Linked DNA regions of Anaeromyxobacter diazotrophicus. The protein of the gene in region 2 binds, or shares a complex with, the protein of the main gene of each other region. Links are inferred from orthologs where the notes say so. Each region holds a gene or a part of one and is shown on either strand. Other genes may lie near its edges.

The links.
Region 1: the proteins of dnaN (region 2) and HWY08_RS16930 are in contact, whole or in part, in a solved structure (PDB 1OK7), measured with the Escherichia coli proteins. The link is inferred for Anaeromyxobacter diazotrophicus from one-to-one orthologs.

Annotation. Positions count from the first base shown.
Region 1 is NZ_BJTG01000008.1:201,869-205,005, reverse strand. Bases 1-2,832 are described here. They hold HWY08_RS16930 (DNA polymerase IV), read left to right. Parts: upstream 1-743; coding sequence 744-1,922; downstream 1,923-2,832. Other genes in these bases: HWY08_RS16920 (metallophosphoesterase family protein), read left to right, coding at 2,815-2,832; HWY08_RS16925 (nucleotidyltransferase family protein), read left to right, coding at 2,013-2,832; HWY08_RS16935 (TetR/AcrR family transcriptional regulator), read right to left, coding at 1-619. Also shown: more of HWY08_RS16925, read left to right, coding at 2,833-2,849; more of HWY08_RS16920, read left to right, coding at 2,833-3,137. UniProt on the Escherichia coli protein: Poorly processive, error-prone DNA polymerase involved in translesion repair and untargeted mutagenesis. Copies undamaged DNA at stalled replication forks, which arise in vivo from mismatched or misaligned primer ends.
Region 2 is NZ_BJTG01000005.1:226,931-230,011, reverse strand. What follows is about bases 306-3,081. They hold dnaN (DNA polymerase III subunit beta), read right to left. Parts: upstream 2,371-3,081; coding sequence 1,240-2,370; downstream 306-1,239. Other genes in these bases: dnaA (chromosomal replication initiator protein DnaA), read right to left, coding at 2,722-3,081. UniProt on the Escherichia coli protein: Confers DNA tethering and processivity to DNA polymerases and other proteins. Acts as a clamp, forming a ring around DNA (a reaction catalyzed by the clamp-loading complex) which diffuses in an ATP-independent manner freely and bidirectionally along dsDNA.

The DNA.
Region 1 (3,137 bases), on a different replicon or contig from region 2:
CGAGCACGCCGTGCAAGAGCAGGTCGTAGAGGTGCTGGCGCCACACCTCGGCCGGCACCGGCTGGGCGAAGAACGGCCGGGCCGCCTCGTGCGCGGAGGCGACGAGCGCGGCGAGGCCGCCGACGCTCAGCACGACCAGGGTGGGATCCAGGCCGGGGCGGAGGGCCGGGGCGCCGGGGGCCGCCTCGCCGGAGATCGCCTGCACCGCGCGGCGGACAGGCGCGACCAGCTCGGGCTCGGCCTCGAACAGCTCGTTGAGGAAGGGGCCGCCGTCGAGGAACTCGCGGATGATGATCTGCGCGCCGAGCGGGTCGCGCAGGTTCGCGTCCAGGTAGGCGCCGACGACGGCGGGCGCGCCGCGGCCGGTCTCGATGAGCTGCACCACGTTCCCGAGCATGGCGCTCCAGATCGTGCGCAGCACCTCGAGGTAGAGCGCCCGCTTTGACGCCCAGTGACGGTAGAGGAGCGCCACGTTGCAGCCGGCGCGGCGGGCGATGCCCTGCACGCGCGCCCCGTGGTAACCGCGCAGCGAGAACTCGGCGCGGGAGGCCTCCCAGAGCCGGTCCGCGATGGACGGTTTGGCCCCTGGCGTCATCTTTCCCGCGACGAAAGCGTCCACGCAGGGCACATAGTAACGAGTCTTGACGGCCGTCAAGCTGGAACGCGCGGGTCCCCCCCAACGAAGCTGGCGAGCGCGGGGCGCGCAGCCGGAGCGCGCCGGACCCCGGTGCTACAACGGGGCCATGGCCGGGCGGCGCGCCATCCTCCACCTCGACCTCGACGCCTTCTACGCGTCGGTGGAGCAGCTCGACGACCCGTCCCTGCGCGGGCGCCCGGTGGTGGTGGCCGGCCCCTCCGCGCGCGGGGTGGTGTGCGCGGCCAGCTACGAGGCGCGCCGCTTCGGGGTGCGCTCGGCCATGCCGACGCCGCGCGCGCGGCGGCTCTGCCCGGAGGGCGTGTTCGTCCCGCCGCGCTTCCCCCGCTACGAGGAGCTGTCGGGCCGCGTCTTCGCGATCTACCGTGAGTACACGCCGCTCGTGGAGCCCCTCTCGCTCGACGAGGCCTTCCTCGACGTCACCGCCAGCGCCGCGCTGCATGGCGGCGGCCGGGCCATCGCCGAGACCCTGCGGCGGCGGGTCCGGGCGGAGGTGGGCCTCACCGTCTCGGCGGGCGTGGCGGAGGTGAAGCTGGCGGCCAAGATCGCGAGCGACCTGGGCAAGCCGGACGGGCTGGTGGAGGTCCCGGCCGGCGGCACGCGCGCGTTCCTCGCCCCGCTGCCGGTCTCGCGGCTGTGGGGCGTGGGCCAGGTCACCGGCGAGGCGCTGGCGAAGCTGGGCCTGCACCACGTCGGCCAGCTCGCCGCCGCGCCGGAGGCGCTGGTGGCGGGCGCGCTGGGGAGCGGGCCGGCGCGCCACCTCCTGGCGCTGGCGCGCGGCGACGACCCGCGCGAGGTGGTGCCGGACGAGCCCTCGCGCAGCGTCGGCTCGGAGGAGACCTTCGAGCAGGACCTCGCCGGCCGCGCGGCGCTCCTGCCGCGGCTGCTCGCGCAGGCCGAGCGGACCGCCCGCCGCCTGCGCGAGGCGGGGCTGCGCGGGCGGACCGTCACGCTCAAGGTGAAGTACGCCGACTTCACCCTCGTCACCCGCCGCTGCACGCTCGCCGCCTCGACCGACGACGGGGCCGCGGTGTTCGCCGCCGCCCGCGAGCAGCTCGAGCGCGTCGAGCTCGATCGCCCGGTGCGCCTCGTCGGCGTGTCGGTGAGCGGCTTCGAGGAGCGCGCCGAGCAGCTCGGGCTGTTCGAGCCGCGGCCGGCGGCCGACGCCGCCCGCCGCGCCGCCGTGAACGCGGCGGTGGACGCGGTGAACCGGCGGTTCGGGCCGCACGCGGTGCGGCCCGCCACGCTCGCCGACGACGACGACTGAGCGGGCGCCTGCCCGCCCGCGCGCCGACGCGGCCCCGGCCCGCGCGGCCCGGCGGTTCCCCGCCGCAGCGGGCGTGGTCAGGTTTCCGGGATGAAGCGTCCGCGCGCGGGTGAGGAGATCGCCACGGAGCGGCGGAGCGCGGGGGAGCTCGACGCCCGCGCCGACGCGATCGCGGCGTTGAACGAGGCCGAGGTGCCGTTCCTGGTGGCGGGGGCCTACGCCTTCTTCGAGTACACCGGCATCTTCCGGGACACGAAGGACCTCGACGTCTTCCTGCGCCGCCGCGACCTGGAGGACTCCTTCGTCGCCCTGGAGCGGGCCGGGTTCCGCACCGAGCTGCTCGACCCGGGCTGGCTCGGCAAGGGCTACCGCGGCGAGTGGTTCGTGGACGTCATCTTCTCCTCCGGCAACGGCGTGGCGGTGGTGGACGACCTCTGGTTCGAGCACGCGCGGCCGGGCGAGGTCATGGGCCATCCGGTGCTGCTCGCTCCGCCGGAGGAGATGATCTGGTCGAAGGGGTTCGTCTGCGAGCGGGAGCGCTACGACGGCCACGACGTGGCGCACCTCGTCCACGCCTGCGGCGACGGCATGGACTGGGAGCGGCTCCTGGCGCGCTTCGGCCCGCACTGGGAGGTGCTCCTCGCGCAGCTCCTCATGTTCCGCTTCGTCTTCCCCTCCGACCGCTCGCGGGTGCCGGAGCGCGTCATGCGCGAGCTCCTGCGGCGCGCCGGGGAGGGGGTGGCGGAGGGCGACTGGGCGCGGCGCGTCTGCCGCGGGCCGCTCGTCTCCAGGGTCCAGTACCGCCACGCGCTCGACCGCCTCGGCTACGAGGACGGGCGGGCGCTGCACGCGCGGCAGCGGGCGGAGGGCGCCGCGCCCGAAGGGAGCGAGGATGGAGCGGTCGTTTCGCCTGGCCGCGCTCGGTGACCTGCACTGCCGCGAGGACCAGCACGGGCGGTTCCGCGAGCTCGTCCTGGCCGTGAACGGCGAGGCGGAGGGCCTCGTCCTGTGCGGGGACCTCACCGACCGCGGGCTGGTGGAGGAGGCGAAGACGCTGGCGGAGGCGCTCTCGGAGCTGCGGGTCCCCTGCGCCGCCGTGCTCGGGAACCACGACTACGAGGCGGGCCAGCAGCGCGAGATCTGCCGCATCATGCGCGAGGCCAAGGTCCACCTCCTCGACGGCGAGTACGCCATCCTCGACAGGCGGCTCGGGGT
Region 2 (3,081 bases):
AGGGGATCCTCGCGTTTCCTGAGCTTTTGTGGGGGCTTAGGAGCGGTTATTTATAGCAGAGCGGCGGTGCTCCAGCAAGGCGGAAGCCCTCGCCGGCCCAGGCTGCAACAGCCCGGAATGACAGCTCAATCCTCGCGCGTGAAGGCGCCCGCCACCACCCGGTAGAAGGCGGTGTCCGGACCCGCCGCCGGCTCGAGGAGACGGCGGTCGGTGGTGGTGAGGAACGCCTGCCCCGGGAGGCGCCCCAGGTAGTCGAGCAGGAAGCGGTTCTTCTGCGGATCGAGCTCGGAGGAGACGTCGTCGAGGAGGAGCAAGGGCGGCCGCCCCAGCACCGCCCGCAAGTTCTCGATCTCGGCCACCTTGAGGGCGAGCACGAGCGCGCGCTGCTGGCCCTGGCTGGCGAAGGCGCGGGCGCCGCGCGCGTCGAGGGCCAGGGTGAGGTCGTCCATGTGCGGGCCGGCCGAGGTGTAGCCCCGCTCGCGATCGCGTCCGGCGCGCGCCTCCAGGGCGGCGGCGAGCTGCTCCGCGAGCGCCGCCTCGTCGCCCTGCGCGTCCACGCCGGCGGCGGCGCGGTAGCCGAGGTGGGCGGAGGGCGCACCTGGGCCCGAGATCTCGGCGTAGGCGCCCGCGACGCGGGGGGCGAGCTCGCCGAGGAGCTCGAGCCGGCGGCGGAGGAGCCGCGCGCCGGTGCGGACGAGCGGCCCGCGGAAGCTCACCTCGACCTCCGGCGCCGAGGCGCGGAGGGCGGCGTTGCGGGCCCGGAGCGCCCGGACGTAGTCGCGCGCCTCGGCCAGCACCGCCGGCCAGCGGTTGAAGGCGGCGCGGTCGAGGAAGCGCCGCCGCGCGTCGGGGCCGCCCTTCACGAGCAGGAGGTCGTCCGGGGCGAAGCAGACCGCCGCCAGGCCCTCGAAGTAGGCGTCGAGCCGCTCCTGGGGCTTCCCGTCCAGGGAGGCGGTGCGGACGCCGGCCGCGACCTCGACCGCCACCCGGCGCGCCCCGCCGGGCCCCTCCACGTCGGCCGCCACGAGCGCGCGCTCGGCGCCGAAGCGCACCAGCTCGGCCAGGCGTGCGGCGCGCAGCGGCTTCAGCGTGCAGGCGAAGTAGACGGCCTCGAGGAGGTTCGTCTTCCCCTGCCCGTTCTCGCCCAGGAGCACGGTCGCCCGCGGCGACGGCGCGAGCCGCGCCTCCGCGACGTTCCGGAAGTCCTGGACCTCGACGGTGAGGAGCCGCGTACCGCCCTCAGATGCGCATGGGCATGACGACGGCGGTGAAGGCGGTGGCGCTCTCGCCGGCCGGCTTCACCACGCCGGGGGAGAGGTCGTCCGCGAGCTCCATCGCCACGTCCTGCACCGCCACCGGCTCGAGGTTCACCATCGCGCCGAGGACGTCCATGAGGTAGCGGGCGTTGAAGCCGATCTTGAGCGGCTCGCCCTGGTACTCGACCGGCACCTCCTCGCGCCCCTCGCCCAGGTCGGGGTTCTGGGAGAGGACCCGCAGGCGGCCTGCCTCGAGCTCGAGCTTGACCGCGTGCGCCTTGTCCGAGGAGAGCAGCGAGATGCGGCGCAGGGTGTCGAGGAACCGCTCCCGGCCCACCGTGAAGCGCTTCTCTCCCGCCTTGGGGATGACCTGGCGGTAGTCGGGGAAGGCGCCGTCGATGAGGCGCATGGCGAGGCTCACCCCGGGCCGGCGCAGCACCGCCGAGCTCTCGATGAAGCCGAGCTTGGTCTCGCCCTCGACCGTGTCGAGGAGGAGCTTCTTCATCTCGGTGAGGCCCTTGCGCGGCAGGATGACGCCCTTCTTGACGTGGAAGTCGCCCGGTAGCGGCCGCTCGGCGAGAGACAGGCGGTGGCCGTCGGTGGCGACCGCCCGCAGCGACCCGTCGGCCGGCTCGAAGAAGACGCCGTTCAGGTTGTAGCGGGTCTCGTCGGAGGAGGCGGCGAAGGAGGTGAGCTCGATGAGCTCGAGCAGCTGCCGCGGCTGCACCGTGACGAGCTGGACCTTCTCGAAGCGGGGTAGCGCCGGGAAGTCCTCGGCCGCGAGCCCGACGATGCGGAACTCGGCCGAGCCGCTCTTCACCTCGAGCCAGTTGTTGGCGGCGCGCTTGAGGAGGACGTCCTTCTCCGGGAGCGCCTTCACGATCTCGTAGAGCTGCTTGGCCGGCACGCAGGCGCGGCCCTCCTTCAGGACCTCGCAGGCGTGCTCGGACGAGACCGAGATGTCGAGGTCGGTGGCCGAGACCGAGAGCTGGCCGCCCTTCGTCGCCTCGAGCAGCACGTGCGAGAGGATGGGCATCGTGCTCTTCTTCTCGACGATGCCCTGCGAGCGGGAGAGCGCGCGGGAGAGCTCCTGGACGCCGATCTTCAGTTCCATGAGAAGAGATCCTCTTTTCTTCTTCTCTTCGTCGTAGACGTAGGCGACGCGAAGATGTGGAGAACGAGCCTGAGGCCGCGCGACCACGAAGGAAAGCGATCGGGACGGCCTGTGGGATCCCGATCGGAACAAGTTGTGTAGCGCGCTGCCGACCGGCCCGTCAACAAAGCCACGACAGCGAGTCCGCACGCTCTCCCGGCCGCTGTCCACGCACTCGCTCACGTACGCTCATGGTGAAGCGAGCGCAGGCCTTGCGCGGCGGCCGGCCCGGGCCCGGCAGCCCCCGGACGCGCCGCGGCCCTCGTCGCCGGCGAGGCCGGACGGAGGTGGTGAGGCGGGGCTGGGAGGGGCTCAGGGCGCCAGGCGGGCCGCGAGCGTCTCCACCTCGGCCTTGACCTTGCCGTCCGCCTCGAGCAGCTCGCGGATGCGCTTCTCGGCGGCCATGACCGTGGTGTGGTCCTTCTTGTTGAACTTGTCGGCGATCTGCTGGAGCGTCTCGCCCGCCAGGGTCCGGCAGAGGTACATCGCCACCTGGCGCGGCAGGGCGATCTTCTGCTCGCGGTTCGGGCTGGTGAGCTTGGCCACGGTGAGGTCGTAGAACTTCGCGACCTCCTCCTGGATGCGCTCGATGGACGGCTTGTAGCCCGGCGGGGGGATGACGTCGCCGAGCACGTCGCGGGCCAGGCTCTCGCTGATGGGCTCGCTCTTGAG